DNA from 3 places in the Nocardiopsis mwathae genome. Region 2 is predicted to be linked to each of the others. Evidence: riboswitches for the same ligand, from Rfam matches in the RefSeq annotation. Region 2 holds a riboswitch; each other region holds the start of a gene.
The links. Region 2 has a riboswitch for cobalamin ahead of HNR23_RS14555 (putative cobaltochelatase). Riboswitches for the same ligand answer to the same signal wherever they lie in the genome.

Region 1 (10,380 bases), 2.0 Mb from region 2:
GACTCCAGGGCCAGTTCCCGCTCGTTCGGCTCGGAAGTCGGTGAGGAGTCGAACTGGGTGCGGTGCAGCTCCGCGTAGCGGCCGCCCTCGGCCAGCAACTCGGCGTGCGTGCCGCGCTCCACGACCTGTCCGGCCTCGACGACCAGGATGAGGTCGGCGGCCTGAATGGTGGAGAGCCGGTGCGCGATGACCACGGCCGTCCGTCCGGACAGCGCCTCGCCCAGCGCCGCCTGCACCGCCGCCTCGGAGGTGGAGTCGAGGTGCGCGGTGGCCTCGTCGAGGATCACCACCTGGGGGCGGGCCAGCAGCAGCCGCGCGATGGTCAGGCGCTGGCGCTCCCCGCCGGAGAGCCGGTAGCCGCGCTCGCCCACGATGGTGTCCAGCCCGTCGGGCATGGCCGCGATGAGGTCGTCGAGCCGGGCGCGGCGCAGCGCGTCCCACAGCTCCTCGTCGGTCGCCTCCGGCCGGGCGAGGCGCAGGTTGGCCCGAACCGACTCGTGGAAGAGGTGCCCGTCCTGGGTGACCATGCCGATCGTCTCGCGGACCGAGTCCGCGGTGAGGTCCCGGACGTCGACACCGGACAGCCGTACGGCGCCCTCGTCGACGTCGTAGAGGCGGGGTAGCAGTTGGGCGATGGTCGACTTGCCGGCCCCGGAGGAGCCCACGAGCGCCACCATCCGCCCGGGTTCGGCGCGGAACGACACGTCGTGGAGGACGCGCTCGCCGCCGCGGGTGTCGAGGGTGGCGACCTCCTCCAGGGAGGCCAGCGAGACCTTGTCGGCCGAGGGGTAGCCGAAGCCCACACCGTCGAACTCGACCGACACCGGCCCCTCGGGGACCGTGCGGGCGTCGGGCTTCTCCTCGATGAGCGGCTTGAGGTCCAGGACCTCGAAGACCCGGTCGAAGCTGACCAGCGCGCTCATGACCTCCACGCGCGCCCCGGCCAGGGACGTCAGCGGCGCGTACAGCCGGGTGAGCAGCATCGCGAGGGCGACGACCGCTCCGGCCTCCAGTGTCCCGCCGATGGCGAAGAAGCCGCCGAGCCCGTAGACGAGGGCGAGCGCGAGGGCGGAGACGAGGGTCAGCGCGGTGATGAAGACTTCCTGCGTCATGGCGGTGCGGACCCCGATGTCGCGCACCCGGCTCGCCCGGCGGGCGAACTCGGCCGACTCGTCGGAGGGGCGGCCGAACAGCTTGATCAGGGTGGCCCCGGCGGCGGAGAACCGCTCGGTCATCTGCGTGCCCATGGCGGCGTCGTGGTCGGCCGCCTCGCGCTCCAGCCGCGCGAGCTTGCTGCCCATGCGGCGGGCGGGCAGGACGAACACCGGGAGGAGGACGAGGGAGAGGAGGGTGATCTGCCAGGACAGCGAGATCATCACGGCGAGCGCGAGGACGAGCGTCACGAAGCTGCCGACGACGTTGGACAGGATGTCGCTGAAGGCCCGCTGCGCACCGATGACGTCGTTGTTGAGCCTGCTGACCAGCGCTCCGGTGCGGGTTCGGGTGAAGAACGCGACCGGCATGCGCTGCACGTGGTCGTAGACGGCGGTGCGCAGGTCGACGATGACGCCCTCGCCGATGCTCGCCGACAGGTAGCGGGTGACCAGGCCGACCCCGGCCTCGGCGAGGGCGATGACCGCGATGAGCACCGCGAGCTGGGCGATGAGGGTGACCGCGGAGCCGCCGACGATCGCGTCGACCACGCGGCCGGCGAGGACCGGGGTGGCGACGGCCAGCACCGCGGAGACGATGCTGAGCAGGATGAACAGTGCGAGGCGTCGTCGGTGCGGGCGGGCGAAGGAGGCGATGCGCCGCAGGGTCTTCTTGGAGAAGGGGCGCCGGTCCTGTTGGGCGTGCATCGAGTTGTAGAGCTGATGCCACGCGGTGACTTCCATGCTGCTCATGCCACACCACCGGTTCGTCGGGGAGTCAGGTCGGTCGGGCGGGCGGTGGGACACGTCGCCCGGCCACGATCACGACGCTAAATCCTCAAGCATTGTTGAGGTCAACCCCCCGGCGAGGCGGATCGATTCCCGGTCGTCGGCTTCGCGGCGGGACGAGGGCGCGCGAACGCGGCACCACCCGCCCCCAGCGTGGCGGGCGGGTGTGACAGTCCGGTGCGGGATGGGGCGCAGCGGCCTCAGGGGGCGGTGGGCAGGGCGCGCTTGTGCGCGGTCGCGCGGAAGCGGTCGACGAGCGCGCGGGTGACGCGGTCGTCCACCGGGCGCCCTTCGAGGAAGTCGTCGATCTCGTCGTAGGTCAGCCCCAGCGCCTCCTCATCGGGCTTCTGCGGGGCCAGCGACTCCAGGTCGGCGGTGGGCGTCTTGTCCACCAGGTCCCGCGGCGCCCCGAGCTCGGCGGCCACGGCCCGCACCCGCCGCTTGGTCAGCCCGGTCAGCGGCACCACGTCGGCCGCGCCGTCGCCGAACTTGGTGAAGAACCCGGTGACCGCCTCTGCCGCGTGGTCGGTGCCGACCACCAGCCCGCCGACGGCCCCGGCGACCGCGTACTGCGCCACCATGCGCTCGCGGGCCTTGGCGTTGCCGAGAACGAAGTCGCGCGCCGCGTCGTCGCGGAAGCCCAGGCCGGAGGCGGTGAGGGACGCGGCCAGCGCGTCGGTGGCCGGTCGCACGTCGACGGTCAGGCAGCGGTCGGGGGCGCCGAACGCGACGGCGCGGGCGGCGTCGTCCTCGTCGGACTGCACCCCGTAGGGCAGGCGCATCGCGATGAACTCGGCGCGGCGGCCGTCCGCGCGCACCCGGTCGGCGGCGAGCCGGCACAGCCGTCCGGCGGTCATGGAGTCCACGCCGCCGCTGATGCCCAGGACCAGCGCGGTGGCGCCGGTGCCGGTGAGCCGCTCGGCGAGGAAGGCGACCCGACGCTCGATCTCCTCGCGGACGTCGAAGGCCTCGGCCACCTCCAGCTCGGCGATGATGGCGCGGCGCGCCGCGCGCAGGTCGGTCGGGACGGTCGGGTCGGTCGGGACGGACAGGTCGGACAGGTCGGACTGCGTCATGAGGGGTCTTCCCGTTCCATAGGCGAGCGCGTCGGATTATTCCGAACACTCCCCCGCGAACCGCACACGGGGCCGCCCCGGGGCCCCGACCTTCCGCTGGTCTCGGGAGCATCGACCGAATTCTCGCCGCGATTCGGTCGATGCTCCCGAGACCAGCGGAAGAAGAAAGGTCAGGTGACGCGGGCGGCGAAGCCCTCGTAGTCGACGATGAGGCCGTCGCGGTCGACGGTGAGCTCGTAGCTGCCGTGGTCGGGTGCGCGGTAGACGTAGCGCCCGCGCCCCTCGGCGGACTGGTGGCGGGTGTAGCGCTGGGTCACCCGCCGCACCCGCAGGTCGGGGATGTCGATCCAGGCGACCGCGATGTCGCGGGACTCGCCCGGGCGCAGTCCCAGGCGGCGGATGGGCAGGGTGTTGGTCAGGGGGGTGGAGGCGACGTCCACGTCCACGCACCCCTCCAGTTCGGGGGCGGGCGCGCCGTCGCGCAGCCAGTGGGTGCCCTTCGACTCCAGTGCGAGGGTGCGTACGCCATCACCGGAGAGGATCTCGACCCGCACGGCGCGGGTCACCCACCCCAGGTCGGCCCGCACGGTGAAGCGGCACGAGTAGCGGGTGCCCCGGTCGACGACGACCTCGGTCGCCTCCAGCCGGAAGCCGTCCGGTTCGGCGATGAGTGCGCCCAGCCCGAGGCCTTCGGAGACGTCGAGCCGGGACCACACAGCGGGGTGATCGTTGCTGGCGGACATGTACACCGTTCTACCTTTACGCGGCGATTACGCACCAGAGTGCCCCGACCAGCGCTCCGTCACAAATGCCCCGGTGAACGCACGAGGGCCCACCGGCAGCGGGTGCCGGTGGGCCCTGTCGCATCAAGGGGCCGAAGTGACTCAGGCGGCCGCCTTCGCCTCGGTATCCACCCGGTCGAAGTCCTCCTCCATCTGCGTGGAGGCCGTCCCGAGCCGGTTGAAGGCGAAGATCGCGATGACGCTGACGATCACCGCCGGGACCATGGCGTACAGGCCGGTCTCCAGGACCCGGGCGTCGAGCTCGGTCCAGATGACGGCGGTGGCACCGCCGCCGACCATCCCGGCCAGCGCGCCCGCGCGGTTCATCTTGCGCCAGTAGAGCGACAGCAGGATGACCGGGCCGAACCCGGCGCCGAACCCGGCCCAGGCGTAGCCGACCAGGTCCATGATGGTCCGGTTGCCCGACAGTGCGATCGTCGCGGCGACCGCGGCGACGAGGACGACCGCGGCGCGGCTGACCCACACCAGCTGCATCGGCGGGGCGTCGCGCTTGATGAACGCCCGGTAGCCGTCCTCGGTGAGCGCCGAGGAGGCGACCAGGAGCTGGGAGTCGGCGGTGCTCATGACCGCGGCGAGGATGGCGGCGAGCAGCAGACCGGCCACCCACGGGTTCATCAGAGCCTGGATGAGCTGCGGGAAGACCTGCTCGGGGTCGTCCAGAGGGGCGTCGAAGAAGACGACGCCGGTGAAGCCGACGATCAGCGCCAGCGACATGGCGGTGACCGCCCATCCGACGCTGATGATGGCGGCCTGCGGTACGGCCTTGGCCGAGCGGATGCCCATGAAGCGGGCGAGGATGTGCGGCTGGCCGAGGTAGCCGATGCCCCAGGCCAGGCCGGAGATGATCGCGATGGGGGCCAGGGCGTGGCCCAGGGTCCACTCGCCCTCCGCCGAGACGCCGCCGAGGATGGTGGCGGCGTCGAGCTCGTGGCCGACGGCCGGGTCGGACATGACGGCGACGAGTGCCACGATCGGGACGATGAGCAGCGCCAGCCACATCATCACGGCCTGGATGACGTCGGTGTAGCTGACCGCGAGGAAGCCGCCGAGGAAGGTGTAGAGGACGACGATCGAGACGCCGACGATGATCGCGACGTTCGCGGAGAAACCGAAGACGCTCTCGAAGAGGCCGCCCATGGCGACCAGGCCGGAAGCCACGTAGAAGAGGTAGAAGAGCAGGATCAGGATGGCCGATACGCCGCGCAGCACGCCGCTGTGGTCACTGAACCGGTTCTCCAGGTAGGAGGAGAGGGTGAGCGAGTTCGACTCGCCGCCGTTGCGGGCGTCGGTGGCGCGCTCGGTGTAGACGCGCAGCCGGCCGGCGATCAGGTACCAGCTGGCGGCGAAGCCGATCGCGAGGCCCACGGCGATCCACGCCTCGCCGAGGCCGGAGAGGTAGATCGCTCCGGGGAGCCCCAGGAGCAGCCACGCGCTGAAGTCGCTCGCGTTCGCGCTCAGGCCCGCCACCCAGCTGTTCAGCTGGCGGCCGCCGAGGACGAAGTCGGACAGGGAGGTCGTCCGCTTGTAGACCCAGAGCCCGATCGCGACCATCGCCACGAAGTACATGGCGAAGGTGACGGTCGAAGCCACCATCGAACTGCTCACTCGGCTCCCCTCTTTTCTCTGCTCGTCGGGATGCGGATGAAGATCACAGGAATCGACCGAATCCTGTCTTGCGGGTGAAACGTATGGCAATGACCGATATGGACTTGGTCACTGCTTCGAGACCTGGCCGATGCCTGGGTCGTCCAGGGTTGTTCGGTCGGCCATCCAGTCCGTCCAGACCTTGTCCGACCCGACATTTACCGTAACGAAGGGTACATATAGGCAGGTCATGGCTTTACCTTGACCCAGTGACGCACACCCCTCCACCTGGTGTCCCGCACCACTTCGTGCTCAAGATCACGATCTGATGCCGCTCTTCCGCTTCACCCCATATGGCCTCCCGCCCTGGCCCTACGATCGCCAGTGGCGACGGAAACCAGGAAGCCGGTGCGAATCCGGCACGGTCCCGCCACTGTGACCGGGAAGTCGAACCCAGACGTCACGGCCACGGCGCGCACGCGCGCCGGAAGGCCGGGGGAGGCGATGATCCGGGAGTCAGGAGACTGGGCCGTCGCGTCACCGTCGACCAGGGGCGCGGACCCCGGGCCGAGCGGGCCCGCGGCCCTGCCAGCGCGGACGTCCGCACGTCCCGCCGCGCCCGGATCCCGTGAGAGGACCGGACGTGCCCATCCCACCCCACCCCTTCTCCTTGGCCGGCTCCCGCCGCCGAGTCGCTCCCTTCACCCCCACCGCCACGGCAGCGGCGGCGTCGGCAGCGGCCCTCGCGGTCGCACTCACCGGCTGCGGCACCGGGCCGACCGAGGACGCCACCGCGGACTCCCCCGAAGGCTTCCCCCTCACCCTCGACAACTGCGGCACCGAGGTCACCGTAGACGCGCCTCCGGAACGCGCCGTGACGCTCAACCAGCACGCCACCGAGGTGATGCTGGCGCTCGGCCTGGAAGACCGGCTCGTCGGCACCGCCTACCTCGACGACGCGGTGCTGCCGGAGTTCGAGGAGGCCTACGACGCGATCCCCGTGCTGGCGGACGAGTACCCGTCGTTCGAGCAGGTCCTGGAGGCCGACCCGGACTTCGCCTACGCGGGCTTCGGTGCCAGTGCCTTCGACGCCGGCGAGGGGCGGGGACGCGACGCCCTGGACGACGTCGGCATCGCGACCTACAAGAACATCGAGGAGTGCACGGACCCCGTCACCGTGGACACCGTCGCCGAGGAGATCCGCGCCGTCGGGTCGATCTTCGATGTCGAGGACCGGGCCGACGAGGTCGTCGACTCCATCGAGGCGCGGGTCGAGGAGACGCAGGACCGGCTGGACGGCGTCGACCCGGTGGACGTGCTGGTCGTCGACAACATCGACGCGACCGTGTTCACCGCGGGTGGCAAGGGGATCGGCAACGAGATCATCAAGCGAGCCGGAGGGCGCAACGTCTTCGACGACCTCGACAAGGTCTGGTCCGACGTCTCCATCGAGCAGGCCGCCGAGCGCTCCCCGGACGCGATCCTGATCTACGACTACGGCGCGACACCGGTGGAGGAGAAGAAGCGGGCGCTGCTGGAGAACCCCACGCTCGCCGAGATCCCGGCGGTCAAGGAGGAGCGGTTCGCCGTACTACCGCTGTCCTCGGCGGTGGTGGGGGTCCGGGTCGGCGACGCCGTCCACGAGGTCGCCGAGCAGCTGCACCCGGACGCCTTCTGAGCGGCGGCATGTCGAAGCGGACGTCCGACGCGTCGTCGGGCCCCACCCCGCGGGGACCGGGGGCCGCGTCCCGGCGGCGCGGCGACGGCGGGACACACAGGCCGAACGAACCCGACGCGAACAGTGGGCGGCAGGAGCGGCAAGGGTGGCGGGGGTGGCGCCGGGTGCTCCGGCGGCGTCACCTTCCCGCTCCGCTGGTGGTGGCGGTCCTGCTGGCCGTGCTCCCGATCGCCGTCACCTTCGGCATCATCGTCGGATCGGTGGGGATCTCCTTCGCCGACACCTGGCGGATCCTGGCCCACCAGGTCGTGCCCGGCGCCGTCGAGCCGACCTGGTCGGTGGCCCACGAGCGGATCGTGCTGACCGCGCGGCTGCCCCGGGTGCTGCTGGCGGCCGTGGTCGGCGCCGGCCTGGCGATGGTCGGTGCGGTACTGCAGACGCTGGTCCGCAACCCGCTGGCCGACCCCCTGCTGCTCGGGGTGTCGTCCGGCGCCACCTTCGGTGCGGTGCTGGTGACGATCGCGGGCATCACCGTGCTGGGGATGTACTCCGTCCCGCTGGCGGCGTTCCTCGGCGCGCTCGCCGCCCTGCTCATCGTCTACACCCTGGCCCGGTCCGGCGGGAGGCTGACCACCATCCGGCTCATCCTGTCCGGGGTCGTGGTCGCCCAGGTGCTGTCGGCCGCCGCGAGCCTGGTCATCATCATGTCGAGCGAGCCGCACGCCGCCAAGCAGGTCATGCGCTGGACCCTGGGCGGGCTCGGCGGAACGACCTGGGACATGCTGACGCTGCCGCTGATCACGGTGCTCGTCGTCCTGGTCCTGCTCGGCGCCCAGGCGGGCGCGCTCAACGTCTTCCAGCTCGGCGACGAGATGGCGACGGGCATCGGGCTGAGCGCCGACCGGTTCCGGGCCCTGGTGTTCGTGCTCACCTCGCTGGCCACCGGAGTGTTGGTGGCGGTCAGCGGGCCGATCGGCTTCGTCGGTCTGATGATGCCGCACATCGCCCGCCTGCTCGTCGGCTCCGACCACCGCCGGGTCCTGCCGGTGGCCACCCTCCTCGGCGCGGTCTTCCTCGTCCTCGCCGACCTCGCGGCCCGCACCCTGGCCTCACCGGAGGAGATCCCCGTCGGCATCCTCACCTCCCTGTGCGGGGCACCGTTCTTCCTCTGGCTGATGCGGAGGGACGCCCGGAAGGGCTGAGGCCGCGGCCGCCCGGGCTCCCCCCACCGGCCCCTCCGGGGGAGCCCAGGGGTCGCGCCCCGATGTGCCGCACCTCCGGCACCGACCACCGTTCTAGCCACAAGAACTACAACTTTCAGCGGTTCCGCGCGGCACACCGGCCTGCCTAGGCTCGTCCACCGTCGCATCCGACATCGCCCCTTTCGCGTCACAGCGCGTGAGGCCGGCGATCCCCACCGGAAGGACAGGCTGTGGACTTCAGCAGCAGAACCGGCAGGCGCCTCGGCACCGCCGGGAGCATGCTCGGCCTCGTCGCGATGGGCGGTGTGCTCGCCTGGGCACCGCCCGCCGCGGCCGAACCGAACGACGCCGTCGCCCCCGAGCTCAAGAGCTTCTACCAGCAGAAAATCTCCTGGAAACCCTGCGAGATCGGAGAAGGAGAGGAGGGGACGGAGGCCGAGGACCTGGAGTGCTCCAGAATCACCGTCCCGATGGACTACGCCAACCCCAAGGGCGAGAAGATCCGCGTCGCGATCTCCCGACGCAAGGCCACCGACGAGGAGAACCGGCGCGGCATCCTCCTCCTCAACCCCGGCGGGCCGGGCGGCCCCGGGCTGGAGATGCCGGCCTACCTCGGCGACCAGAAGATCGGCGAAGTCTACGACCTCATCGGCTTCGACCCGCGCGGAGTCGGGCAGTCCACCAACCTCAACTGCTCGGCGCCGGACCCCGCCGACTACGATCTGCCGTCCCGGCCCACCGACGCCGAACTGCACAACTTCGCCGAGACGGCACGCTCAGAGGAGCAGGGCTGCAACCGGTTCGGCGGGTCGCTGCGCCCCCACATCAGCACCGCGAACACCGCCCGCGACATGGACGTCATCCGCGGCGTGCTCGGGGAAGAGAAGACCAACTTCCTCGGCTACTCCTATGGCACCTACCTCGGCGCCGTCTACGGCAGCCTCTTCCCGGGGCAGCTGGACCGCAGCGTCCTCGACTCCTCCATGAACCCGGACCTCATCTGGCGCGACGACTTCCTGGAGACCTCGAAGACGTTCACCGAGAACGTCGAGCGGTTCTCCGGTTGGGCCGCGGACAACGACGACAAGCTCGGGCTGGGCGCCGACGCCAAGGCGGTGCGCGGCCTCATCGAGGACCTGGCCCAGCAGCTGCATGAAGAACCGGTCGACGGCTTCGGCCGCAGCGAGTTCGACGCCTTCGTCGGCGCGCTCTCCCGGTGGCAGGGCGAGTGGACCATGCTCGCGGAGATCCTGACGAAGCTGCGCGACGGCGTCCCACTCGACGAGGACGACGAGGAGCCCGACGCCGACGCCCAGGCCGACGCCGAGGACGCCGCGGAAGCCGCCGGGCTCGTGGCGACCAAGACCCGGGAAGAGCTGGTCAACGGCACCTACAGCACGGTGCTGTGCGAGGCCGACTGGCCCACCGACCTCAACGTCTACTACCGCGACATGCGCGACTACCGGGAGAACCACCCCTACGGCTGGGGTGTCAGCGTCGCCGCGCCCAACCCGTGCACCTTCCTCTCCTACGAGCGGCCCGAGAAACTCGTGGACGTGAAACGCGACGGCTACCCGACCGGCGTGGTCGTCCAGGGCGAGTACGACCCCCAGGCCCCCTACGAGGCCGGACCGGCGATGGCCAAGCGGCTCCGCAACAGCCTCATCATCGTCGAGGACGACGGCCACCACGGCTACTACGGCGGCGAGGACTACGCCTGCGTCACCGAGCAGATCGACGACTACCTCATCGACGGCATCCTGCCCGGCAGCACCACCACCTGCCCGGGCGTCCCCAGAGCCGACGTCGACGCCGACGCCCCGGACGCCGACGAACCCCTGACCGAACAGACCCAGGACATGCTCGACGCCCAGGAACAGGAAGCCCTCCCGGCCGCCTGACCTGGATCGGGAGACCCGCACTCCGCAGTGAGTTGTGAGGGGCCGGGGGCAGTGGCACCGCCCCCCGGCCCCTCACCCGTCGGGCCCTCACCGGTCACAGGGTCGACCGGTGAAACGTCGGCGGAGAGAACCACGCGTCGGTTTCAGCTGATCGCGACGATGAACAACAGAATCACTACCGCGATGATCACGTGGA
Region 2 (10,380 bases):
CCCCGCCCTGGCCGCCCGTTTCCTCGGGTCGGTACGCGGATTCGCCGAGACGAAGGGCAGGTCCGACCGATGAGCGCCGCCACCGCCTCGACCATGCCGGTCGTCATCCTGAAGACCGAGCGGCTGACCCTGCGCGCCTTCACCGAGGCCGACATCGACGACGTCTACGCCGCGGTGCGGGATCCCCTGATCCAGACGTGGCTGCCGCTCCCCGAGCCCGGGGTGCCCTACACCCGTGCCGACGCCGAGGAGTGGTGCCTGACCGGTGCCCCGGAGTCCCGTGCCGGAGGCGACGGGCAGAACTGGGCTGTCACCGATCGCCGGACGGGCCGCTTCCTCGGGTCCGTCGGGCTGACGCGCACGATGTGGGTGGTCCGGTCGACCGAGGTCGGGTACTGGACGGCCCCGTGGTCGCGCGGCACGGGCGTCGCCGCGGAGGCCGTGACCGCGGTCTCCCGCTGGGCGCTGGACCAGGGCCTGGAGCGCGTGGTCCTGCGGGCCGCGACCGCCAACACCGCCTCCCGCCGCGTGGCGGAGAAGTCGGGATTCGCCTTCGAGGGCATCGAACGCAACGCGATGCTCCTCCACGAGGGCCGTGCCGACCTGGCCCTCTACAGCCTGATCCCGTCCGACCTGGGGAAGCCCCCGGAGGACGGAACCCGCTGACGCCGCTTGCCTGCCGAGGTCCGGACAGGGTCAGGGTGGTCGGGGTCCACCGGGGCCTTGTCAGCGTTCCCCTGCACGGTGTCCCGTGGAGACGAGCGGCAGCGACGAGGACGGCAGGAGCCTGGGGCAGGCGGTCGCCGTGCGGGTGAGCGGACGGCCGGGCCAGCGGCGGGGGCCGACCCCTGCGGCCGGTCCCGGTTCCGTACCAAGGGGCGGCCACGGAGAGGGTGGGAGGAGCGCCCCGATCGGCCCCCGCACCGGACAGCTCTCCCCCTTCGTTGATCTCGGGGATATCGGGGTGTCGGGGGCGATTTTTACCCCGACATCTCCGAGATCAACGGAATCGGGGGCCGATCGCAGGCATCACCACTCGATGCCGCGCTGCCCCTTCTGGCCCGCGTCCATCGGGTGTTTGACCTTGGTCATCTCGGTGACGAGGTCGGCGGCGTCCAGGATGCGCCGGTCGGCGTCGCGGCCGGTGATGATGACGTGCTGGTCGCCCGGTCGGTCCCGCAGGGTCGCGACGACGTCGTCCACGTCCACCCACCCCCATTTCATCGGGTAGGTGAACTCGTCGAGCACGTAGAGCCGGTAGGTCTCGGCGGCCAGATCGCGCTTGATCTGGCTCCAGCCCTCGGCGGCGTCGGCGGCGTGGTCCTCCTCGGTCCCGGGGCGCTGGATCCAGGACCAGCCCTCGCCCATCTTGTTCCAGGTGACGGTGCCGCCCTCGGAGGTCTCCCCCAGGACGCGCAGCGCCTTCTCCTCGCCGATCCGCCACTTCGCGGACTTCACGAACTGGAAGACGCCGATGTCCCACCCCTGCGCCCAGCCGCGGGTGGCCAGGCCGAAGGCGGCGGTGGACTTGCCCTTGCCGGGGCCGGTGTGCACGATCAGCAGCGGCCGGTTGCGCCGCTGGCGGGTGGTCAGCCCGTCGTCGGGGACGTAGGCGGGTTTGCCCTGGGGCATCTGCGGAGTCCTTGTCTGTCGCTGTCGGTCGATCGCTGTCACTGGATGTCGGTCGATGTGGCCGTCTCGTTCGCCCACCGCCGGCCTCCGGCTCAGGCCGCGCTGTTCCGGGTATGCCGGGTGTGCCGGACCAGTCCGCTCAGGGCATCGGCGCCCAGTTCCTCCAGCCGGACCGCGGTCCCGCCCATGGCGGCGGCCAGACGGCCGGCCAGCCCCAGCCGGACCGCGCCCGACTCGCAGTCGACGACGACGGTCTCCACCCCTTGGGCGCCGATCCATGCCCCGGCGCGCAGGGCGTCGTCGAGTGCGCCGTGTGTGGCCCGGCCGTCGGTGACGACGACCAGCAGCGGGCGGCGCCGCGGGTCGCGCAGGCGCTCGATGCGCAGGACGTCGGCCGCGCGCAGCAGCCCCGCGGCCAGCGGGGTGCGCCCTCCCGTCCGGAGTTCGCGCAGGCGGCGCGCGCCCGCCTCGACCGAGGAGGTGGGCGGCAGGTCGAGTTCGGCGCCGCGGCCGCGGAACGTCACCAGCCCGACCTTGTCGCGCCGCTGGTAGGCGTCGAGCAGCAGGCTGAGCACCGCGCCCTTCACTGCGCGCATGCGCTGCCGCGCCGCCATGGAGCCGCTGGCGTCCACGCAGAACAGGACGAGGTTGCCTTCGCGCCCCTCGCGCACGGCCTCTCGCAGGTCGGACCCGTCGAGGAGCAGCCCGGGGCCGGTGCGGCCGCGCGCCCGCTGGTGCGGGGCGGCCGCCCGCAGTGTCCCGGTCAGGTGCAGCGCGCCGACGCGCTCGCGGGGCGGGCGGGCGCCCGATGTCCTGCCGTAGGGGGTTTCGGCGCGGGAGCGGCGGCCGGGGGTGCCGTGGCCGATCCCGGCGACGCTGAACAGCCGCGGCCGGTAGGTGTCCCCCGCCTCGGCGGTGCTGTCGCCGGTGGGGTGTTCCGTTCCCGCAGGGGGATCCGGGGGAGACGAAGGCGGGGCTTCCTCCTGCGGTTCCTGGCGCGGGGCGTCGTCGGGCGCGGGGGCCTCGGCGCCGTTCCGCTGCCCCCGGTCCACCTCGGCGTCCCCCGGACCGGGGTCGGCGCCGCCGTCGTCGGGACGCCCCGGGTCCTCGTCCGGGGCGTCCTCACCGGCTTTTGGGTCCGCATCACCCGCCTGGTCGAGCGCATCCTGCAGGCGGTCCTCGTCGAGGTCCGGGGCGTCGAAGGGGTCGCGGCGGCGCCGGTGCGGCAGGGCCAGGCGGGCGGCGTCGCGGACGTCGTCGGAGGTGACCTCGATGTGGTCGCGCCAGGCGGCCAGGGCCATGGCCGCGCGGGCGGTGACGATGTCCGCCCGCAGCCCGTCGACCTCGAACGCCGCGCACACGGCGGTGACCTGGCGCAGCGCGGCGTCGGAGAGGACGACCCCGGGCAGCCGCTTGCGTGCGGCGCGGATGTGCGCGGCGAGTTCGGCGTCCTCGCCGGAGTATCCGGCGGCGAAGGCTCCGGGGTCGGTCTCGAAGGCGAGGCGGCGGCGCACCACCTCGGCCCGCTCGGCCGGGTCGCGGGTGGCGGCGACCTCGACCGTGAGGCCGAAGCGGTCCAGCAGCTGCGGGCGCAGCTCGCCCTCCTCCGGGTTCATGGTGCCGACCAGAAGGAACCGTGCGGCGTGCGCGACCGACACGCCCTCGCGCTCGACGTGCGAGGTACCCATCGCCGCCGCGTCCAGGAGGAGGTCGACGAGGTGGTCGTGGAGCAGATTGACCTCGTCGACATAGAGGACGCCGCGGTGTGCGGCGGCGAGCAGGCCGGGTTCGAAGGCTTTGACACCCTCGGTGAGCGCGCGCTCGATGTCCAAGGAGCCCACCAGGCGGTCCTCACTCGCGCCGACCGGCAGCTCCACGAGGCGTGCGGCGCGCTCGGCGGGGACGGCGCCGTGGGGGTGGGGCCCGTCGGGGCACCGGGGGTCCGCGGCGGCGGGGTCGCAGGAGAACCGGCAGCCGTCGACGATGTCGAGGTCGGGCAGGAGCGCGGCGAGGGCGCGCACGACGGTGGATTTCGCGGTGCCCTTCTCACCTCGGACCAGCACACCGCCGACCGCCGGGGAGACGGCGTTGATCAGCAGCGCCAGTTTCAGGTCGTCCATGCCGACGACCGCGCTGAAGGGGTAGCGAGCCGGAGCGCTCACGCGGGTCAGTCCTTCCTCGGGAGTCCACGCCCATAGGGGTCGGTCGCGGCGCCGTGCAGTCTCCTGGCTCCCAGATCGCCGCGTCCCCGCCGCCTTCCCACCGGTGTCGTCCGGCAGTGGCTACGGTCGCGGGTCCGCTCCCTGGTCACAGTGGCGGGACCGCCCCGGATTCGCACCGGGTTCCTGCGTGCGGCGGCGGACCCCGGTAGGGCCGCACCGCCGACGTCGGCACCGCCCACCAGAATGGCACACGCCCGCCGGAGGACACTCCCGCGTCGGCTTTTCGGGCCGACCGGCCTATCCGGATGCTGAAACCGGTTCTAGCATGCGGTCCAGGCACCCGCTTCCCGCCGAGCGACCGATGGAGCGCACATGGCCACGGACCTGAAGCTGGGACTCGCGGTGGGGTACTGGGGTGCCCGCCCCGACGACGCCACCGCGACCGTACGGGCCGCCGAGGCCCTCGGGTACGACTCGGTGTGGACCGCCGAAGCCTACGGATCCGACGCCTTCACCCCGCTGGCCTGGTACGGAGCCCGGACCGAACGGATCGGCCTGGGCACCGGGATCGTGCAGCTCTCGGCGCGCACCCCGGTCGCCACCGCCATGCACGCGCTCACCCTCGACCACCTGTCCGGTGGGCGCCTGCGGCTCGGCATCGGGGTGTCCGGCCCGCAGGTGGTGGAGGGCTGGTACGGGCAGCCGTTCCCCCGCCCGCTGCAGCGGACCCGCGAGTACCTGGACATCATGCGCCGGGTCTGGCGCCGCGAGGCACCGGTCACCGCGCCGGGACCGCACTACCCGCTCCCCTATCCGGGCGGGACCGGGCTGGGCAAGCCGCTGAAGCCGATCACCCACCCGCTGCGCCCGCACATCCCCGTCTACCTGGGTGCCGAGGGACCGAAGAACGTCGCGCTGGCCGCCGAGATCGCCGACGGCTGGACCCCCCTCTTCTACCACCCGCGGATCAGCCCCGACGTGTACGCCGACGCGCTCGCCGGCGCCCCCGACGGCTTCGACATCGCCTGCACGGTCGCGGTGATCCCGCACGAGGACACCGCCGCGGCGCTGCGCGCGGCCAAGGCGCCGATCGCCTTCTACATCGGCGGCATGGGCGCCCGGGATGAGAACTTCCACCTCAACGTGTTCGTGCGCATGGGCTTCGCCGAGGCAGCCCACCGGGTGCAGGAGCTCTTCCTGGCCGGGCGCCGTGAGGAGGCGGTCGATGCCGTCCCCGACGACCTGGCCGACGGCCTCTCCCTGGTCGGCCCGCTTCCGCGCATCGCCGAACGCCTCGGGGCCTGGCGCGACAGCCCCGTCACCACCCTCCTCGCCGCCGGCGTCCGCGACGAACCCACTCTCCGCGCCTTCCGCGACCTGGTCCTGGGGTGACCGAGCCGGGATCGGCCCTCGACGACCTCAGTCCCACACGCGGGCCAGTAGCCATTCGCCGGTGGTGGAGTCGTGGCGGAGTTCGTAGACGCCCGGGGCGCGGTCCGCGCCGGCTTCGACGCGCCAGAACGTGCGCTGGGGCAGGCGGTCGTGGGCGGCGGGGGTCCAGTCGGTACGCAGGGTGACCCAGTGGTCGATGATCCGTCGGACCGTGTAGATCCGCCCGTCCCAGGTGAAGCGCTGCGGGCGGCCCTCCCGATCGACCACCGAGATCCGAACACCGTAGACACGTGCCACCGGGCCACTCCCCTCATCGCGTGCGCGCCCGCGTCCGCGGCGCGCGAAGGCCGTCGACCCGCGGGGAAGAGCAGGTTCACGTTCGAACAGGTGTTCTAATCATAGCCGGATGGGCCGCCGCCCGGAAGCGCAAAGTGTGTTCGCGTGTCCGCAACGTGTTCGGGAATCATGGCGAGACGTACGTGTCCGCACGTGCCTGGCACGTGCGGCATCCCCTGCACCCGGTACGAGGTCACCCGGCGACCGCACCCGCGCGGTGTCCGGCCGTCGTCGGTACGCTGTGAGGCGCGAACCCCCGTGAGCCACAAAGGAAAACCACAACTGTGACGTCGAACGAGCACGAGCGCGCCAAACCCCTCCGAACCGGCGACCCCCACGAGCTCGGGGACTACCGCATCGTGGGACGACTCGGCCGCGGCGGCATGGGCACCGTCTACCTCGCCAAGGACGCCTCCGACCGCTTCGTCGCGGTCAAGCTCATCCACCCCGACCTCACCGACGACGAGGACTTCCGCCGCCGCTTCGCCCGCGAGGTCCGGTCCGCACGGCGGGTCGCGCGCTTCTCCACCGCCGGGGTCATCGACGCGGAACTGGACAGCGACCCGCTCTACATCGTCTCCGAGTACGTCCCGGGCCCCAACCTGTCCGAGGCGATCAACGCCGAGGGGCCGATGCAGGGCGGAACCCTGGAGAGCCTGGCCATGGGGGTGGCGGCCGCGCTCACCGCGATCCACGGCGCAGGGGTGATCCACCGCGACCTCAAGCCCGCCAACGTCCTGCTGTCGAGCGTGGGGCCGAAGGTGATCGACTTCGGCATCGCTCGCGCCATGGACGACGACGGCTCGGTCACCCGTTCCAGCCAGCTCATGGGCACCCCCGCCTACCTCGCGCCCGAGCTCGTCATGGGCGGGGAGATCACCCCGGCCTCCGACATCTTCTCCTGGGGCTGTCTGATCGCCTTCGCCGGAACCGGCACGACCCCCTTCGACGCCCAGAGCGTCCCGGCCGTGCTGCATCTCATCAGCTCGGCGCCGCCGAACCTGGACGGCCTCGATCCGAGCCTGGACGAGCTGGTGCGCCGGGCGCTCGACAAGGACCCGAAGAACCGGCCCACCGCCCAGCAGCTGCTCAACCGCCTGGTCGGGCAGGAGAACCCCACCGAGTCCGTCGTGGACCGGACCGTGGAGCGCTCGTGGACTCCGCCGTCCACACCGCGGTCGGACGCCGCAGCGGCGGCGGGCTTGGCGGGGGCCGCCGCCGGTGCGGCCGCGGGCACGGCGGCGGAATCCGCCCCGACCGCGGCGATGCGCGAGGCCGGTGCGGCCACTCCCACGGACGCGGTGAACCCGGCCGACCAGACCACCCACGCCATGCCGCCCGAGGCCGACCGGCAGCCCTCCGCCTATCCGTCGGCGCCGCACCCCTCCGCCCAGGACCGGGTCCCCTCCGGCCCGCAGCAGCCCTCCTACGGCCCGCCGCCGTCCGGAGCACCGGTCACGGGCCCGCCGCCCGGCCCGGCGTTCGGAGCGCCCCCGCCCTACGGCCCGCCCTCGGGGCCGCAGCAGTCCCCCTACGGCGGCCCGCCGCAGCCGGGCGGGCAGCCGCCGATGGGCGCCGCCCCGCAGCCGGGGGCCTTTCCGTACCCCGGCGCTCCGTCTCCGCCCTACGGCCAGCCGTCCCACACCCCGATGGCGCCCGGCGGACCCGGTGCGCACGGCGGCCCGGGCCGACCGCCGTCGGGGCCCGACCCGGCGGCCGCCCCCGCGCCCGGGGGCGGGCGGAAGAAGCTGATGATGATCGGCGGGGGCGTCGGCGCGGTGGTCCTGCTGCTGGCCTCCGGCATCGTCGGGTCCTACCTGTTGAGCGGCCCGGAGTTCCCGTCGGGGACCAACATCTACACCGACGAGTTCGCCGATCCGAACTCCGGCTGGTCGGCCGATGACTCCGACGACCCCTTCGACGCACGCGAACACAACCGCGGTTACACCGACGACGGCCGCTACGCGCTGCGCGCCACCCGCGACGACACGGTCACCCGGGCCGGATCCGCCTTCGAGGGCGACTACCCCGAGCAGCTCGCCGTCAGCGTCGACACCACGGTGCAGAGCGGTCCCGACTACGGGGAGATGGAGGTGTACTGCTTCTTCAACAAGGACGACGAGACCCGCTATTCGGTGACCGTTCGCTTCGACGGCAGCGAGGCCCGGATCCGCCGGGTCGGCGGCGAGTCGGGCATCTCCACACTCGAACAGGTCACCGACGGCGTCCCCGGGTATCAGGCCCCTGAGGCCGACCGGGAGGACGAGGACAAGCCGGTCAACACCCTGCAGGTGACCTGCGAGCGCCAGGAGGAGGAGAGCGGGGGCTCGACCGAGCGGAGCATCGCGGTCGGCCTGTGGGTCAACGGCTCGCACGTGATGAACGCCGTGGACGACAACCCGGTGCAGAACGGCGTCGCCGGCCTCGGCGTCACCCGCGAGGGCGGGGGCAGCGGCGGGGATGCCATCGTGTACTTCGACGACTTCAGGATGAGCAAGCTGGACCCCGAAGGGGACAACGGGGGCTGAGGGGGCCGGGGCGGGTCCGTGCGCGGTCGAGCGCGGGACACCCACCGCCCCGCCCGCACACCCGAGGGACCGACACCGCGGAGGAGCCGTGAGCATGCGCGCCATCGTCATCGAGGAGCCCGGCGGGCCGGAGGTCCTGCGACCGTGCGAGGTGGACGACCCGCGGCCCGGGCCCGGGCAGGTGGTGGTCGACGTCGAGGCCGCCGGCGTCAACTTCATCGACATCTACCAGCGCACCGGTGTCTACCCCGTCCCCCTGCCCTACACCCCGGGCCTGGAGGGTGCGGGCACGGTCACCGCCGTCGGCGCGGGCGTGGCCGACCTGGCGGAGGGGCAGCGCGTCGCCTGGGTGTCGGCGCCCGGGGGCTACGCGCGGCGCGCGGCCGTCCCCGCCGAGCGGGTCGTCCCGGTCCCCGACGGTGTGTCCACCGAGCGGGCCGCCGCGGTGATGCTGCAGGGACTGACCGCGCACTACCTCACGCACGCGACCTACCCGGTCCGCCCGGGCGACGACGTGCTGGTGCACGCCGCTGCCGGAGGCACCGGCCTGCTGCTGGTGCAGCTGGCCAAGGCACGCGGCGCCCGCGTCATCGGCACGGTGTCCACCGCGGCCAAGGAGAAGCAGGCGCGTGCGGCCGGGGCCGACGACATCATCCGCTACACCGAGGTGGGCGACGTGGCGGCCGCCGTGCGCGGGCTGACCGGCGGCGCGGGCGTGGCCGCGGTGTTCGACGGCGTGGGGGCCGACACCTTCGACGCCAGCCTGGCCTCGCTGCGGCGGCGCGGCGTGCTGGCGCTGTTCGGCCAGTCCAGCGGGGTGGTGCCGCCGGTGGACCCGCAGCGCCTGAACAGCGCCGGGTCGGTCTTCCTGACCCGGCCGAACCTCGCCGACCACATCGCCGACCGCGCCGAGCTGCTGCAGCGCACCACCGACGTCCTGGGGCTCGTGGACGCCGGAGAGCTGCGCGTGGAGATCGGCGGCCGCTATCCGCTCGCGGACGCCGCCCGGGCCCATGAGGACCTGGCCGCCCGCCGCACCACCGGCAAGCTGCTGCTGGTCTGAGCGGCGCCTACTCGTTGTCGTCGCGCTGGGACGGCAGCGGCCCGGGGCCGGCCGCGGCGGCCGCCTCCTTGCGCGCGTTGGCGACCGCCGCCGCGGCGCTCTCCGCCGCCTCGACCGCGGCCTGGGCGGCCGCGGGCCGGGGGCGCTGCTCGCCCTCGGTGATCCGGCGCGGTTCTCCCTCGCCTTCCTCCACCTCGTCGGTCGCGGTGCTCGGGGCCGCGGCGGGGCGTACGCCCTCCCCGGCCTCGCCGGCGAAGGCCTTGGTGACGTTCTGCACCGCCTGGGTCAGCTCGCCGGGGATCACCCAGAACGTGTTCCCCTCTCCGCTGGCCAGGTGCGGCAGGGTCTCCAGGTACTTGTAGGCCAGCAGCTTGGAGTCGGCGTCGTTGGCGTGCACGGCCTGGAAGACGCGCTCGACCGCCTGGGCCTCACCGTCGGCGCGCAGGATCCGGGCCTGCTGGTCTCCCTGGGCCTCCAGGATGGCCTGCTGCCGGGCGCCCTCGGCGGTCAGGATGCGGGACTGCCGCTCACCTTCGGCGTGCAGGATCACCGCGCGCTTGTCGCGCTCGGCCCGCATCTGCTTCTCCATCGCCTCCTTGATCGTCGGCGGCGGGTCGATGGCCTTGATCTCGACGCGGTTGGCGCGGATGCCCCACTTGCCGGTGGCGTCGTCGAGGACGCCGCGCAGCCGCGAGTTGATGGTCTCGCGCGAGGTCAGGGTCTGCTCAAGGTCCATGCCGCCGATGACGTTGCGCAGCGTGGTGATGGTCAGCTGGTCGATGGCCTGCAGGTAGTTGGCGACCTCGTAGGCGGCGGCGCGGGGATCGGTGATCTGGTAGTAGAGGACCGTGTCGATGTTGACCACGAGGTTGTCCTCGGTGATCACCGGCTGCGGCCGCGAGGAGAACACCTGTTCGCGCAGGTCGTACTTGGTGTTGACGCGGTCGACGCCCGGGATGATGAAGTTCAGGCCGGGCTGGAGTGTGCGCAGGAAGCGCCCGAACCGCTCGATGTTGTAGGCGCGCGCCTGCGGCACGATGCGCACCGTGGACACGACCAAGAGGACGGCGATGGCCGCGAGGACGATGAACAGGATGTCGAGCCCCATTGTGATCTCCTGCCTGCCGAAGGATCCGGGTGTGGGAGGACGATGCGGTGGCGGTGCCCGTGCGAGCGGGCGTCAGGGCAGTGCTTCGCGCGGATAGACGATGGCCGTCGCTCCTTCGATCTCCATGACGTCGACGTGGATACCCGGCGGAATGGAGTG
Region 3 (10,380 bases), 2.0 Mb from region 2:
GGCCCCCGACACCCCGTCCGATGCCGAAAGCGGCCCCGAGGCCCCGGCGCAGGGGCCCGCCGAGGACGAGAAGGCGAAGGAGGGGAAGGACGAGGAGGAGCAGGCGGTCGAGGACATGCTCACCCCGCCCGACGAGGGCGACGGCGCGTGCGCCCAGGCGCTGCGGCGCGAGGGCGACCTGCGCGACAACGACATGTGGGACATGCGCCCGCTGGACCTCGACGGCGACCCCGGCACCACGATGTCCAGCTCGGTCCGGTGGTCCCTGCCCGAGGGCGGCGGCGTCCGCTGGGCCGGGCTCTACTTCTCCGGTTCGGGCATGTCCCCCCGGTCGGCCACGGCCAAGCTGCGCGGACCCGCGTCGGACGCCTACGTCGAGGTCCGCGCCGACGAGGTCGGCCGGGCGCGACTCCCCGGCTACCCCGTCTACCAGGCGTTCGCCGACATCACCGGCATCGTTCGGGCGCAGGGCGGCGGCGAGTGGTGGGTCGCAGACGTCCCGACGAAGACCGGCATGGGCACGTACGCGGGGTGGAGCATGGTCGTGGTGCTGGAGGACCCCGCCGCGCCCTACAACCAGGCGATGGTCCTGGAGACGACCGACAGCGTCTTCCACGACGAGGAGGGCCTGCGCTTCCCCCTGGCCGGACTGCTCCCGGCCGCCGTCCCGGCGACCGTCGACGTCGTCGCGTGGGAGGGCGACGCCGACCTGGTGGGCGACCGGGTGCTGCTCAACGGTGCCGCGCTCACCCCGGAGGGAGGCGATCGGGATCCCGACAACGCGTTCTCAAGCTCCGCGCGCGGCGCCGTCGGCCCGCCGCTGACGTTCGGTACCGACGTCGTCCGGTTCACCCCGACCCTGCCCCGGGACCCCCAGGTCCGCCTGGTGACCCAGGGAGACGCGTTCGTGGCGGGGGTGGTGGCGGTGACGGCTCCGATGCGGACATGACGACAGGCCCGCATCCGAACGACCGCAGATCCCCGCCGCGGACGGGATCCACGCAGCTGGCGGTGGTGACCGGGGCGTCACGTCGGGCCATCGGCTGCCGGAGGGGGCACGCAAACCGAGACAGACTTGGTTAGGCTGTGGCCCGGCCTTGTCTATTGGCCGAGTGCCGATCGTTGGAATGACCCGGTACGTGCCCCCAGGTCCGGGTGACCAGCACAATGGGAAGGGGCGGTGTCGCGTGGATCGCTGCGCGCTGTTCGTGGACGCCGGCTACCTCCTTGCCGACGGTGCGATGGCTGTGCACGGAACCCGCAACCGGGATTCCGTGTCGTGGGATTACGCGGGACTCGTTCAGCTCCTCAATGAGGTGGCGCGTGACCGCACGGGACTTCCTCTGCTGCGCTGCTACTGGTACGAGGCGACGGCCGACGGCCGCCGCACCCAGGAGCAGGACGGCATCGCGGACATTCCCGGCATCAAGTTCCGAGCCGCGCGTATCCGTCCCGGCAGACGGGAGGGCGTCGAGAGCTATGTGCAACGGGACCTGACCACCCTCGCGCGCACGGGTGTGCTGTGCGAAGCGGTCCTGGTCAGCGGTGACGAGGACATGGCACAGGTCGTGTCGGACGTCCAGGACCTCGGAGTGCGGGTCACCGTCGTGCACATCTCCGTCGAGGGCAACTGGACCATCTCGCGGGCGCTGCGCCGCGAGTGCGACGACCTGATCGAGATCGGGGCCGGGCACCTGCGCCCGTACGTCAACCTCCTCTCCGCCACCGGCGGCGAGTCGACCGAGACCACCACCCCGCTCACCAACGGGCGCTCCCGCAGCGGCCCGGACGTGACGCGCCGCCCCGTCACCGCGACCGCCGCGTCATCCCGGGTGGAACCCGCGGCCGCCGACTCGGGCGGACTGGAGGCGATGTTCGCCTCCACCGGCGCCCAGCAGGCGATGACCGGCAGCGCCATGGACCAGTTGCGCGCCATGCGCCAGAGCATCGCCCAGCAGCGCGGCGACCACCTCGCGCCGCAGGCCGGCGCGGACACCGGCCGCGCCAACCCGTCCGGGCCCATCGACGCCAACGGATTCCCGTCCGGCGGGTACCCGCCGCCGCAGCGCAGACGCGGTGAGGAGCCCACCGGCGGCCAGCCGTCCATGCTCGCCAATCCGCCCACCGGGCCGCAGACCGGCTTCGGCGGAGTCGGCGGTGGAACCGGGGCGCACCCCGGGATGCGCGACGTGGTGCAGAACGGCTACGGCGGACCGGGGCAGGGCGGCGGGGCCACCGGCCACCAGCTGGGCGCCCATCAGCAGAGCGGGCACCAGCCCCCCGGCCACCACGACCCCATGATGGGCGGCGCGGCGGGATACGATCGGGGGGCACCGCCGGGCCGTGGGGCACCGCCACCGGGGGTCGACCCACGGGATCCCCGCTACCGGCCGCACACCGGCGAGAATCCGGCGTACGGAGGTAACACCGGCCCAAACCCTACCTTTGGGGCCAGCACGGAAACTGAATCCGGATTCGGCGGATCACACGGACCACCTCCGGGACCCGGATCCGCCGCTGGCCCCCGCCTCGAACAACCCGCCGCTCACGGCCCCTACGGCCCCACACCCCCGGGAGTGGGCCGCCTCGGGCCCGGAGCGGCATCGGCATATTCGATCGACGACGCCGTGAATGCCGCGCGCCAGGAGGGGAACGACTTCGCCGAGTCGATCGCGCGGGACGCGCCGACACTGTGGTTGGAGGCGGTGCTCGCGAGTCGTCCGCGAATGCCGTCCGACCTCGAAGCACGGCTGCTGCAGGGGTCGGCGCTGCCGATCGACTTCCTGCTGCGCGACGAAGTCCGCGACGCGCTGCGGAACGGCTTCTGGAGTGCCCTGGAACGTGCCCGCGGCTGACAGGACACCGAATCCGGGGCCGCGGACGCGAACAGGGACCTAGGGAGGCTGGCAGTGACCCGCGTGACCACAGCCGATCTCGACCGGCTGGAATTCAGGGCGGTCCAGTCCGGCGACCACACCGACGCCGCACGGGAACTCATCGCACTGGCCAACCGGGTCGAGTCCGACAGTGAGATCTCCCGCGCCGAGCTCTTCGTGCGGGCAGGCGAGCAGTGGGAGATGGCCCAGGAGTTCGACCGGGCCACCGCCGCCTACCAGCGCGCCATCGACGACGGCGGCATCACCGTCATCGACGCCCGCGCGCTGCTGGCGGGGGCACTGCTCGAACTGGACCGCACCGAGGCCGCCTACGCGCAGCTGGAGCGGCTGCGCGGCGAGGGCCCGCGCAACCTGCCCACCTACATCACCATCGCCGAGACCCTGCAGGCCCACGGCGACCTGCGGGGCGCCCACGACTGGTCGACGCTGGGCGTGGAGCGGTTCCGACACCAGGACGTCTCGCCCTACGTGCACGACCTGCTCATGGAACTGGTGCGCACCCGCTTCCGGATCCGAATGGACCTGAACCTGACCGAGGACGCCCTGGACCGCCTCCTCGACGACGAGTAGCCCCCGCTCCCCGTTGATCTGGGCGGAGTGCACCGAATAGTCGGCGGCGGTATCGGGTGCACTCCGCCGAGATCAACGGAAGGGGCGGAGCAGTGCCCGGCCGTGGGCGTAGGCGTCGGCCAGGCTGCCGCCGCTATAGGTGACCCGCGCGATACCGTCCAGATGGTGGTCGGTGCTGCCTGCGCGCTCACATTCCTCGCTCGCTTTGCCGACGATGAGTGTCGGCCTTCGGCTAGTCGTCATCGTCAGCTCCGCTCACTGCGTCGTGTTCGCGTCGTAGTTGACCGCCACCGAGTGCGCCAAATGGCGGAAGAGCGGAGCGTCCGACATCGAGTCGCCGTAGGCCACGCACTGCTCGCGCGCGATGCCGGTGCGGCGCAGCACCTCCTCCACGATCCGCGGTTTGTCGGCGGGAGTGAGAATGTTCTCCGGCACCGGTGGTTCGGTGAACGGCAGCGCCGGGAACCGGGAGGCGACGACCTCGTCGAAACCGAAGTCGAGCAGCCGCTCGGCGTAGAAGTCGGGGGACATGGTGATCACCAGCGAACGCCCGCCTTGCGCGCGGATATCCCCGCACACGTCGGCGATTCCGTCGAGGAAGGGGCCGTCTCGGAACGCCTGTTCGACGAGCCCGTCGGTGAGCATCGGCCAGATCCCGGGCAGCGCGGCCGCGAAGCCGCGGGTGTCGATCTCGCCGTCGGCCAGGGCCCGTTCCAGGGCGCGCAGTTCCGCCCGGGTGCCGGTGACCCGTGCGATCTCCAGGCTGGCGCTCGTACCCTTGAGCAGGGTGCCGTCCATGTCGAACACGTGCAGGTGGTTCATCGCGCTGTCGGACACACCCTCTCGTGTATCACGGACCCAGAACGCTCCGCGACCTGATTTTCACCCCGACACGCCCCTATGTTGAGGTGTTCCCGATCGGCGGCCACAAGATGTAGTATCTCTCCCGCTGATGGTTCACCAGCCCGTCGCGTCGTTCGACGGGGGTGAGGCAAGAGGGAACCCGGTGCGAATCCGGGACTGCCCCGCAGCGGTGAGCGGGAACGAACGCCATCCCGACGGCACTGGGCGCCACGCCATGGCCCCCGGGAAGCCGATGGCCGGTAGGCGGAGGACCAAGGCCCCACACGGGCCGCAGCGCGCCCTCCAACGCCCGCGAGTCCGAAGACCTGCCATCGGTGTGTACGCGTCCGGCGTGCACGGTAACGGGGCTTCGAGGGCGGGCCGCCGCGACGAATCAGGGGATGAACCTCCCGCCGAACACGGTGCGGGACGGTCTGTTCCCGCGTGTTCTGGTGCGCGCCGACCTTCGACACCCCAACCGGTTGTCGTCTACCTGGTTGGAGCCACCATGACCCTCGATCTCGACGTTGCCGCGGCACAGCCCGCGCGCGCGGTTCCCGCGAGCGATCCGATGGAGCGGGTCAGGCAGGTCGTACACGAGGCGTGCGCCGGGCTGACGGGGGTGTCGGCCGAGACGGTCATCGAGGAGACACGGCGCGGCCTCTACCCGGGCATCGGCCCCGCGGAACTGGAGCTCGCGCTGGTCATGGCGGCGCGCACGTTCGTCGAGGCCGACCCCGGCTACTCGCACGTCGCCGCCCGCCTCCTGCTGGACAAGCTCCGCCGCGAGGCGCTGACCTTCCTCTCCGGCACCTTCGACGAGGCCGACCAGGCCCAGATGGCCGACCGCTACACCGACTACCTCAAGGCCTATGTCACCCGCGGCGTGGAGCTGGGCCAGCTCGACCCGCGGCTGGCCACCTTCGACCTCGCCCGCCTCGGCGCCGCCCTGCGTCCCGAGCGCGACCTGGACTTCACCTTCCTGGGCCTGCAGACGCTCTACGACCGCTACTTCCTGCACAGCGGCGGGACGCGCTACGAGCTGCCGCAGGCGTTCTTCATGCGCGTCGCCATGGGCCTGGCCCTCAACGAGGACGACCGCGAGGCGCGCGCCATCGAGTTCTACAGCCTGCTGTCGTCGTTCGACTTCATGTGCTCCACGCCGACCCTCTTCAACGCCGGCACCCAGCGTGCCCAGCTGTCCTCCTGCTTCCTGACCACGGTCGGCGACGACCTGCAGTCGATCTTCCACGGCATCAGCAACAACGCCCTGCTGTCCAAGTACTCCGGCGGCCTGGGCAACGACTGGACCCCGGTCCGCGGCATCGGCGCCCACATCAAGGGCACCAACGGCCAGAGCCAGGGCGTCGTCCCCTTCCTCAAGATCGCCAACGATACAGCCGTGGCTGTCAATCAGGGTGGAAAAAGGAAGGGCGCCGTCTGTGCGTACCTGGAGACGTGGCACATCGACATCGAGGAATTCCTCGACCTGCGCAAGAACACCGGCGACGAGCGGCGCCGCACGCACGACATGAACACCGCCAACTGGGTGCCCGACCTGTTCCTACAGCGGGTCGAGGCCGACGGCGAGTGGACGCTGTTCTCCCCCGACGAGGTGCCCGACCTGCACGAGAAGTACGGGACCGCGTTCGCCGAGGCCTACACCGCCTACGAGCGGGCCGCCGACGCCGGCGAGGTCAAGGTGTGGCGGCGGGTGCGCGCCGTCGACCTGTGGCGGCGCATGCTCACCATGCTGTTCGAGACCGGGCACCCCTGGATCACCTTCAAGGACCCGTGCAACCTGCGTTCGCCGCAGCAGCACACCGGGGTGGTGCACTCGTCCAACCTGTGCACCGAGATCACGCTGAACACCGACGCCGACGAGGTCGCCGTGTGCAACCTCGGCTCGGTCAACCTCGCCCAGCACGTGACCGAGGACGGTATCGACGCCGAGCGGCTGCGCCGCACAGTGCACACCGCGGTGCGCATGCTGGACAACGTCATCGACGTGAACTTCTACACGATCCCCGAGGCCGAGCGGGCCAACATGCGGCACCGGCCGGTCGGCCTGGGCCTCATGGGCTTCCAGGACGCGCTGTTCAAGCTGCGGCTGCCGATGGCGTCGCAGGGCGCGGTGGAGTTCGCCGACGAGAGCATGGAGCTGATCTCCTACCACGCCATCACCGCGTCGACGGACCTGGCGGCCGAGCGCGGCGCGTACGCGACCTTCGACGGCTCGCTGTGGAGCAAGGGCGTGCTGCCGATCGACTCGCTGCGCCTGCTCGGCGAGGCGCGCGGCGGCGACCTCGACGTCGACACCACGGCCCGGCTGGACTGGGAGAACCTGCGGGAGCGGGTGCGCACCGTCGGGATGCGCAACTCCAACGTCATGGCGATCGCGCCGACGGCGACCATCGCCAACATCACCGGCGTCGGCCAGTCGATCGAGCCGATCTACCGGAACCTGTACGTGAAGTCGAACATGTCCGGCGACTTCACCGTCGTCAACCCCTACCTGGTGCGCGACCTCAAGGAGCGCGGACTGTGGGACGACGACATGGTCGCGCGGCTCAAGCTGTACGACGGCAGCCTGGGCGCGATCGACCGGGTGCCCGGCGACCTCAAGGACCTGTACGCCACCGCGTTCGAGGTCGATCCGTCGTGGCTGGTCGACGCCGGCTCGCGTCGCCAGAAGTGGCTCGACCAGGCACAGTCGCTCAACCTGTACATGGCGGCGCCGAGCGGCCGCAAGCTCGACGAGCTGTACCGCCGGGCCTGGCGCAAGGGGCTCAAGACCACGTACTACCTGCGCTCGCAGAGCGCCACGCACGTGGAGAAGAGCACCCTGAAGGGAACCGACGGCAAGCTGAACGCGGTCGCCGCCACCCCGGCCGCTCCCGCTGCCGCGCCGTCGCCCGCCCCGGCCCCGGTCCCGGCGGTGTCGCCGTCCCCGTCACCGGCGCCCGCCCCCGCGCCCGAGCCCGCCTCCACGGCTCCCGACATCGACCCGGACGCCGCCTCCTCCTGCTCCATCGACGACCCCGACTGCGAAGCCTGCCAGTAGAAGCGTCCGCAGCCGCCCTCCGCAGACCCGAAGGATCCGAACACCCCATGACGACGACCCACGAACCGGACACCACCGGCCTCGGCGCGATCGAGCGCGACGCCGAGCGCGTCAACGTCGACGACAAGGCGATGATCAACGCCCGCGCCGACGTCAACCAGCTGCTCCCGCTCAAGTACACCTGGGCGTGGGACAAGTACCTGGCCGGGTGCAACAACCACTGGATGCCGACCGAGGTCGCCATGCAGGCCGACATCGCGCTGTGGAAGTCGCGGGACGGCCTCACCGACGACGAGCGGCTCATGCTCAAGCGCAACCTGGGCTTCTTCGCCACGGCGGAGTCGCTGGTGGCCAACAACATCGTGCTCGCGGTGTACCGGCAGCTGACCAACCCCGAGTGCCGCCAGTACCTGCTGCGCCAGGCCTTCGAGGAGGCCGTGCACACGCACACCTTCCAGTACATCTGCGAGAGCCTCGGCCTGGACGAGGGCGAGCTGTTCAACATGTACCGGGAGGTCCCCTCCATCACGGAGAAGGACGCGTGGGCGCTGAAGTACACGCAGAACCTGGAGGACCCCGACTTCCGGACCGGGACGCCGGAGGCGGACCAGGCGTTCCTGCGGGACCTGGTGGCGTTCTACGTGATCTTCGAGGGGATGTGGTTCTACACCGGCTTCGCGCAGATCCTGTCGCTGGGACGGCGCAACAAGATGGTCGGCATCGCCGAGCAGTACCAGTACATCCTGCGCGACGAGTCGATCCACCTGAACTTCGGGATCGACGTGATCAACCAGATCAAGATCGAGAACCCGCACCTGTGGACCGAGGAGTTCCAGGCCGAGGTGCGCACCATGCTCACCGAGGCCTGCGCCCTGGAGGTCGCCTACGGGCGGGAGACCATGCCGCGCGGCATCCTCGGCCTCAACGCCGACCTGTGTGAGCAGTACATGCACTTCATCACCGATCGCCGCGCCGAGCAGATCGGCCTGGCTCCGATCTTCGGCCGGACGGAGAACCCGTTCCCGTGGATGTCGGAGATGATGGACCTGAAGAAGGAGAAGAACTTCTTCGAGACCAGGGTCATCGAGTACCAGACCGGCGGCGGGCTCGACTGGGACTGATCGGTCGGCAGGCCACCGGCGGGGTCCGGTGCGGCGGGTTGCCCGCCGCACCGGACCCTTTTCGTGTCCGACGCGACACGCGCGATCGACGCATTACACCCTAAACCATCCACCGTTCATATAACTTTATTACGTATACAGATGGAATCGCCGGCGGATGGAGAAGGGATGGCCGCCATGGCCAGGGCACGACTGCACGACGGAAGCCGGATCGAGTTCGAGGTGAGCGGCACCGGCCCCGCCGTGCTGCTCCCGGTCGACCCGCGGCCGGCCGAGGAGGAGAAGGCCGACGAGCTGCGGACGTGGGGCGTCGACCCCGCGCTGGGCCGCTCCCTCGTCGACGGCCTGACCGGTGCGTTCCGCGTGGTGGCCTTCGACTACGAGGGGCACGTCATGGCGCACCCGAAGCCCGACACGCTCACGCCCAAGGCCGTCGCCGCCGACATCCTCGCCGTCGCCGACGCGGCGGGCGCTGACCGGTTCGCCTACTACGGCTACTCGTGGCTCGCCCTGAGCGGACTCCAGCTCGCCCTCCGCACCGACCGCCTCACCGCTCTGGCCATGGGCGGCTTCCCTCCCCTGGACGGCCCGTACGCCGAGATGCTCCGCGTCACGACGGCGACCCACGCCATGACCACGGGCGAAGCGGCGACGGCCGCGGGCGGCGACGACCGGCCGACCGACGTCCCCGAGGCCGAGCCGGGCGCCGAGTGGGGCGAGTCCGCAGACAGCGGAGAGTTCGACTGGGACTCCGTCGACGTCACCATGAGCGCGTCCCAGACCCGCCAGTTCGTCACCCTGTACGAGGCCCTGGCATCCTTCGACGACCGCGCGGCCCAGCAGGAGGTGGGGTGCCCCCGCCTCTGCTTCGCCGGTACGGCCGACACCATCCGCTACGGCCCCCGCTGGGGCGACGTCGTCGTCGACATCGCCGGCATCCTCACCGCAACCCGCCCCGAACTCCGGTCCCTCGGCTGGGAGGTGCACCTTCTCGACGGCCTCGACCACACCGCAGCCATGCAGCCGGACCAGGTCCTCCCGATCCTCCGCCCCTGGCTGGAGGCGAACGCTACCGTGTGACCCCGGTGCACCTCCACCGCCGCACAGGCCCCGTGGAATGATCCATGGGCAGGCATGAGTCGGCTTCGACCGTGAACGGGGGACGATGTTCGCGATATCCCTGGGCGACGACGGCGCGGAGCTGCGCCCGCTGGAACCGTGGCATGCCGAGGAGTTCCTGGCCCATATGGACCGGGGGCGGGACTTCATCGGGCAGCACATCGCGCTGGCCGACGCGGTGACGGATCCGGTGTCCAGCCAGGCGTTCCTTCGCATGTACGCGGAGAAGGCCGCAGCCGACACCGGCCGGATCTACGGCATCTGGGCGGAGGGCGCGCTGGTCGGCGGTGTCCTCTTCCGAACCATGGACGTTCACCTCGGCGTCGCCGAGGCGGGCTGCTGGCTGGAGCCGTCGGCGGTCGGCCGAGGCCTGGTGACGCGGGCCGCCCGAGTGATCATCGACTGGGCCATCGAGGAGCGCGGCATCCACCGCGTGGAATGGCGCGTCTCAGCGGACAACACCGCCAGCATCGCCGTCGCCCAACGCCTGGGCATGGTCCGGGACGGCGTGCTGCGGGAGAGCTACCCGTACCGCGGCAAGCGTCTCGACATGGAAGTCTGGTCAATCCTCGCCCCCGAATGGCGAGACACCACACAGCAGTCACAGGCCATGTGACAGCCGAAAATCCTTTCGCCGGATCTCTATTCCAGTACCTTCTCTGGTCGACCAGGGGGTGCAGGATCTCGCGCCGGGTGTGAAGGAATGGACGACTTCTAGCTCGTTTGATGGTTCATCGGTGCTGTGCAGAACTGGTGACATTCCTCT

Region 1: linked by a shared signal. The riboswitch ahead of HNR23_RS23490 (ABC transporter substrate-binding protein) and the one ahead of HNR23_RS14555 (putative cobaltochelatase) in region 2 are both predicted to bind cobalamin.
Region 3: linked by a shared signal. The riboswitch ahead of HNR23_RS23455 (ribonucleoside-diphosphate reductase subunit alpha) and the one ahead of HNR23_RS14555 (putative cobaltochelatase) in region 2 are both predicted to bind cobalamin.

The regions. Positions count from the first base shown of each region.
Region 1 is NZ_JACHDS010000001.1:5,357,643-5,368,022, reverse strand. It holds gene HNR23_RS23510 (ABC transporter ATP-binding protein) at 1-1,904, opposite strand, end outside; gene nadE (ammonia-dependent NAD(+) synthetase) at 2,141-3,016, opposite strand; gene HNR23_RS23500 (putative glycolipid-binding domain-containing protein) at 3,187-3,759, opposite strand; gene putP (sodium/proline symporter PutP) at 3,901-5,412, opposite strand; cobalamin riboswitch at 5,755-5,950, shown strand; gene HNR23_RS23490 (ABC transporter substrate-binding protein) at 6,047-7,081, shown strand; gene HNR23_RS23485 (FecCD family ABC transporter permease) at 7,246-8,283, shown strand; gene HNR23_RS23480 (alpha/beta fold hydrolase) at 8,514-10,184, shown strand.
Region 2 is NZ_JACHDS010000001.1:3,375,568-3,385,947, forward strand. It holds gene HNR23_RS14540 (cobyrinate a,c-diamide synthase) at 1-73, shown strand, start outside; gene HNR23_RS14545 (GNAT family N-acetyltransferase) at 70-666, shown strand; gene cobO (cob(I)yrinic acid a,c-diamide adenosyltransferase) at 1,030-1,632, opposite strand; gene HNR23_RS14555 (putative cobaltochelatase) at 1,725-3,794, opposite strand; cobalamin riboswitch at 3,851-3,980, opposite strand; gene HNR23_RS14560 (LLM class F420-dependent oxidoreductase) at 4,167-5,186, shown strand; gene HNR23_RS14565 (DUF6504 family protein) at 5,214-5,483, opposite strand; gene HNR23_RS14570 (protein kinase domain-containing protein) at 5,807-8,050, shown strand; gene HNR23_RS14575 (quinone oxidoreductase family protein) at 8,145-9,113, shown strand; gene HNR23_RS14580 (SPFH domain-containing protein) at 9,121-10,221, opposite strand; gene HNR23_RS14585 (NfeD family protein) at 10,294-10,380, opposite strand, start outside.
Region 3 is NZ_JACHDS010000001.1:5,345,717-5,356,096, forward strand. It holds gene HNR23_RS23430 (sigma-70 family RNA polymerase sigma factor) at 1-949, shown strand, start outside; gene HNR23_RS23435 (NYN domain-containing protein) at 1,188-2,855, shown strand; gene HNR23_RS23440 (hypothetical protein) at 2,910-3,467, shown strand; gene HNR23_RS23445 (hypothetical protein) at 3,540-3,710, opposite strand; gene HNR23_RS23450 (HAD family hydrolase) at 3,723-4,304, opposite strand; cobalamin riboswitch at 4,404-4,658, shown strand; gene HNR23_RS23455 (ribonucleoside-diphosphate reductase subunit alpha) at 4,819-7,374, shown strand; gene HNR23_RS23460 (ribonucleotide-diphosphate reductase subunit beta) at 7,422-8,495, shown strand; gene HNR23_RS23465 (alpha/beta fold hydrolase) at 8,673-9,575, shown strand; gene HNR23_RS23470 (GNAT family N-acetyltransferase) at 9,661-10,230, shown strand.